One region of the Mesorhizobium sp. WSM4847 genome, then DNA from elsewhere that is predicted to be linked to it. Evidence: predicted binding sites of a transcription regulator. Region 1 holds the regulator's gene; each other region holds the start of a gene.
What was found. Region 1 encodes PhoB, which activates phosphate uptake and scavenging genes when phosphate is short. Its sites were predicted from a motif close to TGTCATNNANCTGTCAT; they were not measured.
Positions count from the first base shown of each region.

Region 2: a site for PhoB is predicted at 1,663-1,679, ahead of AC0L28_RS22070 (ceramide glucosyltransferase). Genes of this name have one in related genera too.
Region 3: a site for PhoB is predicted at 1,889-1,905, ahead of AC0L28_RS02140 (alpha-D-ribose 1-methylphosphonate 5-triphosphate diphosphatase). Genes of this name have one in related genera too.

Region 1 is NZ_JBVVPY010000013.1:69,559-72,830, reverse strand. Features, by position in the region: gene AC0L28_RS19710 (ROK family protein) at 1-588, shown strand, start outside; gene phoB (phosphate regulon transcriptional regulator PhoB) at 756-1,445, opposite strand; gene phoU (phosphate signaling complex protein PhoU) at 1,462-2,169, opposite strand; gene pstB (phosphate ABC transporter ATP-binding protein PstB) at 2,205-3,020, opposite strand; gene pstA (phosphate ABC transporter permease PstA) at 3,033-3,272, opposite strand, start outside.
Region 2 is NZ_JBVVPY010000015.1:158,964-162,235, forward strand. Features, by position in the region: gene AC0L28_RS22060 (Hsp33 family molecular chaperone) at 58-1,068, shown strand; gene apaG (Co2+/Mg2+ efflux protein ApaG) at 1,148-1,540, opposite strand; gene AC0L28_RS22070 (ceramide glucosyltransferase) at 1,798-2,952, shown strand; gene AC0L28_RS22075 (O-succinylhomoserine sulfhydrylase) at 2,998-3,272, opposite strand, start outside.
Region 3 is NZ_JBVVPY010000001.1:460,862-464,133, forward strand. Features, by position in the region: gene phnF (phosphonate metabolism transcriptional regulator PhnF) at 1-666, opposite strand, end outside; gene AC0L28_RS02140 (alpha-D-ribose 1-methylphosphonate 5-triphosphate diphosphatase) at 663-1,844, opposite strand; gene AC0L28_RS02145 (PhnD/SsuA/transferrin family substrate-binding protein) at 1,965-2,822, shown strand; gene AC0L28_RS02150 (phosphonate ABC transporter ATP-binding protein) at 2,902-3,272, shown strand, end outside.

The DNA of each region.
Region 1 (3,272 bases):
TCGCACGGCATCGGTATGGGGCTGGTGCTGAAGGGCGAGCTGTTCACCGGCACCCACTCCTCAGGCGGCGAATTCGGCCACATGATCCATCGGCCGGGCGGCGCGCTTTGCCGCTGCGGGCGGCGCGGCTGCGTCGAGGCTTATGCCGGCAACTACGCCATCTGGCGCAACGCAAGGCTGTTGAGCGAGAACGCCGAGCCGGTCGCCGATGTCAGCGACGCCGAGATGCGGGCACTGGCGGCCCGGGCGCGCGAGACGGACGGACCGGAGCGCGAAGCCTACCGCAAGGCCGGCGAGGCGCTCGGCTTCGGGCTCGGCAGCCTGTTTGCGCTGATCGATCCGGCGCCGGTGGCCATGGTCGGCGCCAGCGCTGCCGCCTTCGACCTGATCGAGCCGGCCCTGCGCGAGGCCATCGCCCAGACCGCCGGCGGCCAGCATTCGGGTTTGATTTCCTTCGACACCGAGCCGAACGAGCTGCCGCTGATCCGCGAAGGTTGCGCCATGCGGGCGCTAAGCTTCGTCGACCAGGAGATTTTCGCGCCGAGCATCCAGGCACGAGCCGGCTCGGTCGGAAAGAACGTGGCTTGAAGGATTCCCGGGTCGCGACTTGGGGTGTGTTGAGGTTCAGGTCAGGCCGAGTCGAGAATGGCGGGTTCCGAGAACCGGAGCGGAGCGTACTCTTGGATGAGATGAGCACCGGAAGCGCAGGTATCAGCCGTTCGCAGGCCGGCATCACCTGAATATCAGCACATCCCCTAGTCTTCCCTGATCGCATAGCCCGCGCCGCGGATGGTGCGGATGACATCGGGCATGCGACCATTGTTGACCGCCTTGCGCAACCGGCCGACATGGACGTCCACCGTGCGCTCGTCGATGTAGATCGTCTCGCCCCAGACATTGTCGAGCAACTGGCTGCGCGAGAAGACCCGGCCCGGGTGGCGCATCATGAATTCGAGCAGCCGGAATTCGGTCGGCCCGAGCCGGATCTCGCTCTTCTTGCGATAGACCCGGTGCGATTCACGATCGAGCATGATGTCGCCGACCTTGAGCACGCTGGACAACACTTCCGGCTTGGCGCGGCGCAGCAACGCCTTGACCCTGGCCATGAATTCCGGTGTCGAGAACGGCTTGACCAGATAGTCGTCGGCTCCGGTCGAAAGGCCGCGCACCCGGTCGCTCTCCTCGCCGCGCGCGGTCAGCATGATGATCGGCAGCCGCTCGGTTTCGGGGCGCACCCGAAGCCGCCGGCAAAGCTCGATGCCGGAAACCGCCGGCACCATCCAGTCGAGCACCAAAAGATCGGGCACGTTTTCCTGCAGCCGGATTTCGGCCTCGTCGCCGCGCGTCACCACCTCGACCTGATAGCCTTCGGATTCCAGATTATAACGGAGGAGGACGCCCAGCGGCTCTTCATCCTCCACCACCATGATGCGCGGCGCGATCATCGGCCGGTCACTCCTGTCATGTCGCCGGCGCCGACATCGTCGTTTCGTCGAGCTTCGGGCGATCCGCCGGCAATTGCTGCCCGGTCACGACAAAGTAGGCGTTTTCGGCGATGTTGGTGACGTGATCGCCGATACGCTCGAGATTCTTGGCGCAGAACAGAAGGTGCGTGCAGGCGGTGATGTTGCGCGGATCCTCCATCATGTAGGTCAGGAGCTCGCGAAAAACCGCCGTGTATTTCACGTCGATCTTCTGGTCGTCGGCGCGCAGTTCCTTCAACGCGCCGGCATCGCGCGACACATAGTGCTCGACCACGCCGCGCAGCTGCACAAGAACGAGGTCCGCCATCGCGTCGATACCGTGCGACAGATTACGCGGCGTCGCGCTCTGCCCGACTGCGCTGACCCGCTTGGCTATGTTCTTGGCCAGATCGCCGATGCGCTCGAGATCGCCCGCCATGCGGATTGCGCCAACCACGGCGCGCAGATCCTGCGCCATCGGCTGCCGCTTGGCGATCAGCGTGATGGCGCTGTCATCGAGTTCGCGCTGCCTCGCATCCATGATGGCGTCGTCCGAGACGACGCGCTGCGCCATCGCATTGTCCGACGCAAGCAACGCGCGGATCGAGGCCGCGACCATTGCGGCGGCGAGCTCGTCCATGTCGCGGATCAGCCGGTCGATGTGCTCCAGTTCCTCGTCGAAAGATGCGACGGTGTGTTCACCCATGGTGCTGTCCTCGTGTTCGAAATTCGCCGGACCGCTCAGCCGAACCGGCCGGTGATGTAGTCCTGGGTGCGCTTGTCGTCGGGGTTGGTGAACATCTTGTCGGTCGCGCCCTCCTCGACCAGATAGCCGAGATGGAACATCGCCGTGCGTTGCGACACGCGCGCCGCCTGCTGCATCGAATGGGTGACGATGACGATCGTATAGTTCTGGCGCAGTTCGTCGATCAGTTCCTCGACGCGGGCGGTGGCGATCGGATCGAGCGCCGAACAGGGCTCGTCCATCAGGATCACTTCCGGCGACACCGCGATGGCGCGCGCGATGCACAGGCGCTGCTGCTGTCCGCCGGACAGTCCGGTACCCGACTCGAGCAGGCGATCCTTGACCTCGTTGAACAGGCCGGCCTTCTTCAGGCTCGATTCGACGATGCCGTCCAACTCGGCCTTGCTCCTGGCCAGGCCGTGGATGCGCGGACCGTAGGCGACGTTTTCGTAGATCGACTTCGGAAACGGATTCGGCTTCTGGAATACCATGCCGACGCGAGCTCGCAGCTCGACGACATCGATTTTCGGATCGTAGACGTCCTCGCCGTCGAGCGTGATCTTGCCGCTCACCCGCGCGATATCGATGGTGTCGTTCATTCGGTTCAGGCAACGCAGGAACGTCGACTTGCCGCAGCCCGATGGCCCGATCAACGCCGTCACCTGATGCTCGCGGACATCGAGATCGACGTCGAACAGAGCTCGCTTCTCGCCGTAGTGAACAGAGACCTTTTCGCCCTTCATCTTGATCGAAGGGGCGTTGGTTGCGCTGCTCAGTTTCTGCTCGACGCCGGCTTCCGTCATGATGTTCATATCCTCTACTCCTTACCAGCGCCGCTCGAAGCGCCTGCGCAGTATCACCGCGATGGCGTTCATGATGACCAAAAACACCAGCAAAATCAAAATCGCCGCCGAAGTCTTCTGCTGGAACCCCGCTTCCGGGAAATCCGCCCACATGAAAATCTGCACCGGCAGGATCGTCGCGGGATCGGTGAAGCCGCCGGGAATGTCGACGATGAAGGCGACCATGCCGATCATCAGCAACGGCGCGGTTTCGCCGAGCGC
Region 2 (3,272 bases), on a different contig from region 1:
GCGCGTTTCGACGCATGCGCCCCGGAGGGCGGCATCGCCGCGCCCCGGAGCTTTGTCATGTTGGAAACCCGTCAATTGGCTGAACATCAACCCAAACTCGGCGAATTCGGCTACGCCGGCGACGATCATGTCGTGCCTTTCGAGGTCGGCCCGCTCGACGTGCGCGGCCGTACCGTCCAGCTCGGGCCGATGCTCGACGCGATCCTCGGTCGGCATGACTATCCCGAGCCGGTCGCCCGCCTGCTGGCGGAAGCTTGCGTGCTGACGGTGCTGCTCGGCACTTCGCTCAAATTCGAAGGCAAGTTCATCCTGCAGACCCGCACCGACGGGCCGGTCGACATGCTGGTGGCGGATTTTTCCACGCCGCATGCGCTGCGCGCCTATGCCCGCTTCGACGCCGACCGGCTGGAGGCACTGACGTCTGCCGGCGAGACCTCGCAGCGGACGCTGCTTGGCAGCGGTGTCCTGGCGCTGACCATCGACCAGGGCGCCCACACGCAGCGCTATCAGGGCATCGTCCAGCTCGACGGCGAGACGCTCGAGGAGGCCGCGCGCACCTATTTCCGGCAGTCGGAGCAGATCCCGACCGATCTCAGGCTTTCGGTGGCCAAGCTGTTGACGCCCGGCATCGGCGGTGCCCGCGAGCAATGGCGCGCCGGCGGCATCCTGGCGCAGTTCCTGCCGCAATCGCCCGAACGCATGCGCGTGCCCGACCTTCCGGGTGGCGACGGCGATCCGCGCGAGGAGATCCATGATCCGGCCGACAATTCCTGGCAGGAACTGCTCGCGTTGCTTGGCACCATCGAGCCGACGGAACTGATCGACCCGACGATCGGCGCCGAGCGGTTGCTTTACCGGCTGTTCCACGAGCACGGCGTGCGCGTCTTCGGCGGCGTGCCGGTAGCCGACCAGTGCTCATGCTCCAGGGAGAAGATCCGCGGCATTCTCGGAGGCTTCTCCGCCGACGAGATCAGGGACAGCACGGAGGATGGCGGCATTCACGTCGCCTGCGAATTCTGCTCGAAGCAATATGACTTCGACCCGGCGGAATTTGCTGCGGCTCAATAGCCGGCGTCAGTGCTGCCTCGGTGCCTTCGCAGAGCTTGGTTTCTCGCCCCTCGCAATGGGCGAGAAGCCCAACTGAGCCTCAGTTGACGGTGCGCCGCGTGCCCGGCAGGTCGAGCGAAAAGGCGGGGATGGCGACGTCGAACGTTTCGCCCCGCTTGTTGCGCATCGTGTAGTGGCCGACCATGATGCCGGATGGCGTCGAGAGTGGGCAGCCAGACGTATACTGATAACTGTCGCCTGGATTGAGTTCAGGTTGGTCGCCGACAACGCCGGCGCCGCGCACCTCCTCGACTCGGCCGGTGCCGTCGGTGATCTGCCAGTAGCGCGACAGAAGCTGCACGAATTCATCCGACTGGTTGTCGATGGTCACCTGGTAGCCCCAGACATAGCGGTTCTCCGAAGGGTCGGAGCGATCTTCCAGATAGAACGGCCTGACCTGCACTTCAATGTCGCGCGTGACGGCGCTGTACATAAATCACTCCACACTATGCAGACGGAACATTCGACCCTCTCCGCAGTTCGGTCAACGGGGTGCGTCGCCTCGGTGTCTGCCATCGTTGCCCGAATTTGTTAAGCGCAGGTGCCGAACAACAATGTCATTTAAGTGACACGTGACAATGATGGTGTGCAGGGCCGGGGATGGTGTGCAGGGCCGGGCGACTCAGCATTCTGTCGAACTGTTGAAAACGGCTTCATGCGGCCGGTTTTTTCTGGAGCGACCAGATATTGATGGAATTGACAGTCACAGCCGCCTTGCTTTCCATAGTTCTGCTTGTTGTCAATCTCGCCAGCATCCTGCTCGCTTCGTTGAAGCTGAAGCGGCCTGGCAGGATCACGCCGCCAGCCGCCAAGGCGCCGCCGGTGTCGATCGTCGTGCCGTCGCGCGGCGTCGAGCCGTTTACCGAGGAGACGCTCGAGCGCGCCTTCTCGCTCGACTGGCCGCACTATGAGCTCATCTTCTGCGTCGCCCATGCCGACGACCCGGTGGTCGGGCGGATCACCGATGCGATCGCCCGCTTTCCGGCCGTGCCGGCCCGGCTGCTCGTCGGCGACGACCGCATCAGCGGCAATCCGAAACTCAACAATTGCGTGAAGGGCTGGGAGGCCGCGCGCCACCACTGGGTCGTCCTTGCCGATTCCAACGTCCTGATGCCGAGGGACTATGTCCAGCATCTGATGACGGCATGGCGGCAGGACACCGGCCTCGTCTGCTCGACGCCGATCGGCTCGCGGCCGGACGGGATCTGGGCGGAGGTCGAATGCGCTTTCCTCAATACGCTGCAGGCGCGCTGGCAATATACCGGCGAGGCGCTCGGCCTCGGTTTTGCCCAGGGCAAGAGCATGCTGTGGAACAAGCCATTGCTCGACGCCAATGGCGGCATCCGTGCGCTTGCTGCGGAGATTGCCGAGGATGCCGCTGCGACCAAGCTTGTCAACGGGCTCGGACTGCGCGTCAATCTCGTTGCCTCGCCCTTCGAGCAGCCGCTCGGCTTGCGCACATTTGGCGAAATCTGGTCGCGCCAGGCCCGCTGGGCACGCCTGCGTCGCGTCACATTCCCACTGTTCTTCGCGCCCGAGATCCTGATCGGAGCGGCGCCGCCGCTGGTGCTGGCGCTGGTTGCGGCAGCAGGCGCCGGTTTCAGCCTGCCGGCTACCGCCGTCGCCGTGCTGATAGTCGCCTATCTGCCGGAATGCGCTCTCGCCTCGGCCAAGGGCTGGCACCTGTCGCTGCGCATGATCCCGGCGATGGTTGCGCGGGACGTGATGCTTCCCGCCATCTGGGTGCGCGGCTGGCTCAGCGGTGCTGTCGACTGGCGCGGCAACACGATGACCATCCAAACCAGCGCCGTTGCGGAATTGGAAGAGTCGCCGTCGGGCGCCTGACCGCGCCGCTTTGCAGATCAGAGCGCAGCAGTTCGGCGCGTATCCCTATCTGGCGGCTAAGGCCTGCTCGATGTCTTCGAGCAGGTCGTCAGTGTCCTCCAGTCCGACGGACAGCCTGAGCGTGCCTGGCCCGATGCCAAGTTCGGCCCGCGCCTCGTCGCTCAGATTCTTGTGTGTCGTCGTCGCCGGATGGGTGATCAGGCTCTTGGCGTCACCGAGATTGTTGGAGATCAGCACGACATCGAGCGCGTTCTGGAAGGCGAAGGCCGCCTGCTTGCCCCCCTTGACGTCGAGGCAGATCAGCGTCGAGCCGCCCGACA
Region 3 (3,272 bases), on a different contig from region 1:
CAGGATTTCCGCTTCATCGGGGGATGCAAAGCCGCCACTGATGCGCGTCTCGGCCCGCCGGTAGTTGTCGATGCCATGCGCGCGGAAAACATCGGTCACCGACTGACGCACATCGTATCTCTGCTCGAAGTCGGGGAAGAGATGCGCCGGAAAGAACTTGGTATTGACGTAAACTGGCTGCTTGTCCGACGTTCTGATCCGGCACAGCCGGATAATGGTGGTGTCAGGTGCGAGACGCAACCGTTCCACCACGGCCGCTTCGGCCGGTTCCCGGACGATCAGCAGCGTATTGGTGCCGATTTCCTGGCCGTGGGCTTCGAAATTGTCGAGAAAGCGCTGTCCGTCGCGAACAGTGAATGTCGAGGGCAGGTTTCGCACGAAGATACCGACGCCCTTGCGGGCGGTGAGGTGGCCCTCATGCTGTAACTGCTGCAGCGCCCGGCGAAGCGTAATGCGGGTGACCGCGAATTTCTCTGCCAGATGCGTTTCTCCGGGAAGCTGGCTGCCCGGCGCAAGACTGCCGCTCTCGATCAGATCGAAGATGTGATCGTAGATCTGCTGCCAGATCGGCGTATCGTTGCGTGGCCGAAAGACCAGCCCGTCAAAGGCCAGAAGGCGATTGCCATTGCGCTCGTGTGGTATTGAAATTTTCGTGTCCAAGTTCATGAAACCTTATCCACCGGCGACCGCTGTGCAGACCATCGGTCTGTGCGGGACAGCCCGGAGCTATAGACAATTTGTCCATGGACCATGGTGGCCACCACACGCGGATGCTCTGGATCGCCAGCATCGACCAGGATCAGATCCGCCCGGCGGCCGGCAACAAGCGAGCCGCGATCGTCGAGGCCGGCCACCCGGGCCGGGTTTGCCGAAACCAGATTCCAGATCGAGGGGAAGTCGCCGGCGTCTGGCGAAGACAGTCTGAAGGCCGCATGCAGAGGCGAAGGGTAGTGGTAATCGCTGGTCAGCACCGTGCAAAGTCCGGCTCTGACGGCCTCGGTGGCATTTAGCGCTCCATTATGGCTGCCGCCGCGCACGACGTTGGGCGCGCCGAGGATCACGTCCTCGCCCATTTGCCGCGCGGCCTTGGCTGTTTCGAGCGTTAGCGGAAATTCCGAGGCCTTTGCGCCGAGGGCGCGAAAATACATGCGTTCCTCGGGAGACGCTTCGTCATGGGCAAGAAGCACATTGCCATTGGCCCGCGCAGTTGCGGCCAGCTTCCCGATCGCGATCTCAACCTCGGCGCGGCGGGACCAAATCTGGCCGAGCAACGTCATGTATTGCTCGCGGCTCAAGCCAGACCGCTCCGCCATCTGACCGATCTTGCGGGCAATCGTGCCGTTCAGCACCGACCCCGTCGTGTGATCGTTGACGGCGATGATCGGCCGTGGCCAAAGCGAGAGCCATCGTACGACCTGCGCCATCTGATCAAGCGCGAAGGTCTCCCAGCGCAGATGCAGACGCGTATCGCAGCCAAGGCTATCGCGGAGATCGCAGACCGCGCCGATCAGCTGTTTGGCAGCGTCGAGCGACCGAAGTCCAGGCTCCCACGACACCGTGACGCCGTGAAAGGCCGTGGTTACGCCATTGGCGACAAGCTGGCGGTCCGTATCTTTCAGCGCCAGCGCGGTGTCGAAGCGGACACCGGGCCGCGGCATGATCTGGCGCTCGAAGCCGTCGCCGTGAATATCGACGATCCCCGGAAGCACGAGCAGACCATCGGCATCGATTGTGGAGGCATGGGCCGCTCGCAGCTCTGACAGGGCGCCGCCGGTGACGCTCAGGTCCGCGGTTTCAAGTCCCCGTTCGGTTAGGATGCGACCACCCTGGATGTGCCAGTTCACTGTATCCCTCAAAAAAGCAAAGGCTGCCGGTGGCGCCGGCGAAATGTCACGAGCACGTCATCTGCTGCGTATACGGATTAGCGGGTAACAGTTTCCTGTCTATACAGCAAAGGAAAAACGATGATCCGCAGCATCGCAACCGCACTCGCCCTGACGCTTGCCTCCGCCGTTCCAGTGTTTGCGGAGCCAGTGAAATTCGCGGTAACCGACATGGAGGGACTGGAGGCTCTTCAGCAGGAATTCGGTGCTTTCCAGACCGCTCTTGAGGAGGCGACCGGCCTGGATGTCGAGCTGTTTCCGGTCAGTTCGCGGACCACCGCCGTCGAGGCGATGAATTCCGGGCAGGTCGATCTTGTCCTGACCGGTCCTGCAGAATACGTCGTCATGAAGGAATTAAGCCAGCCGAAGATTGTTGTCGCCTGGCAGCGCCCCGACTATTTCGCTCAGATCGCCGTGCTGGCGAATGGACCGATCCGCTCGGTCGAAGACTTGAAGGGCAAGAAGGTCGCATTCGGCTCGGTCGGCTCGACCTCCCAGCACCTCGGCCCCGCGCAGGCGCTGGCCGATTTCAACCTGAAATATGCCACCGATTACGAACCAGTAATCATATCGCGCAACATCGCGGCTGAGGCTCTCATCCGCGGCGACATCGCCGCTATCGGCTTGAATTTCGGCTATCTCAACTCGGTCCGGGAAGCATTCCCCGGCGTTGCCTTCTCGGTCATCGCACGGGGCCGCGATCTGCCGAACGACATTCTTGTCGCCCGCAAGGACATTTCAGATGACGTGTTCGTCAAGATCCGCGATGCCTTTGCGAAGAATGGCAATGAGCTGATGAAAGCGATCCTGACCGGCGAGGACAATCAGAAATTCAAGGGCGGTTTCTTCCTGACTGATGTCAGGGACTCGGACTACGACTATGTCCGCTCGATGTACCGCACGATCGGAATCGAGACCCTCACCGACTTCGTAAACTGAGGCTCGCTCCTTTTCAGCGACAAGGCCGGCGGCTAACCGCCGGTCTGTTTCGCAGTTCGGTCTCGGCCAAGAGGTCACTATGACAGCCATCATTCGGGCGCACGATCTTGCGAAGAGCTATGCGAACGGAAAGGTCATTTTCTCCAGTATCGGCCTCACCATAGCATCGCGCGAACGGGTTGCCCTGATTGGCTCGAACGGTGCTGGAAAATCCACCCTGCTCAAATGCCTCATTGGTCTTCTACCGTCGAGCGGTGGCGAGGTCGTCACCCTCGGCGAGAGCTTCCGCTCGGCGCCGTCCGTCGCCCAGCTGCGGCGCATACGCAGGCAGATCGGATTTGTCTTCCAGCACCACGGACTGGTCAGCCGACAATCGGTTCTTACAAACGTTTTGCAGGGCAAGCTCGGGCTGCCCGGCGGCTGGCGCGGCTGGCACCATTCCATCGCAAA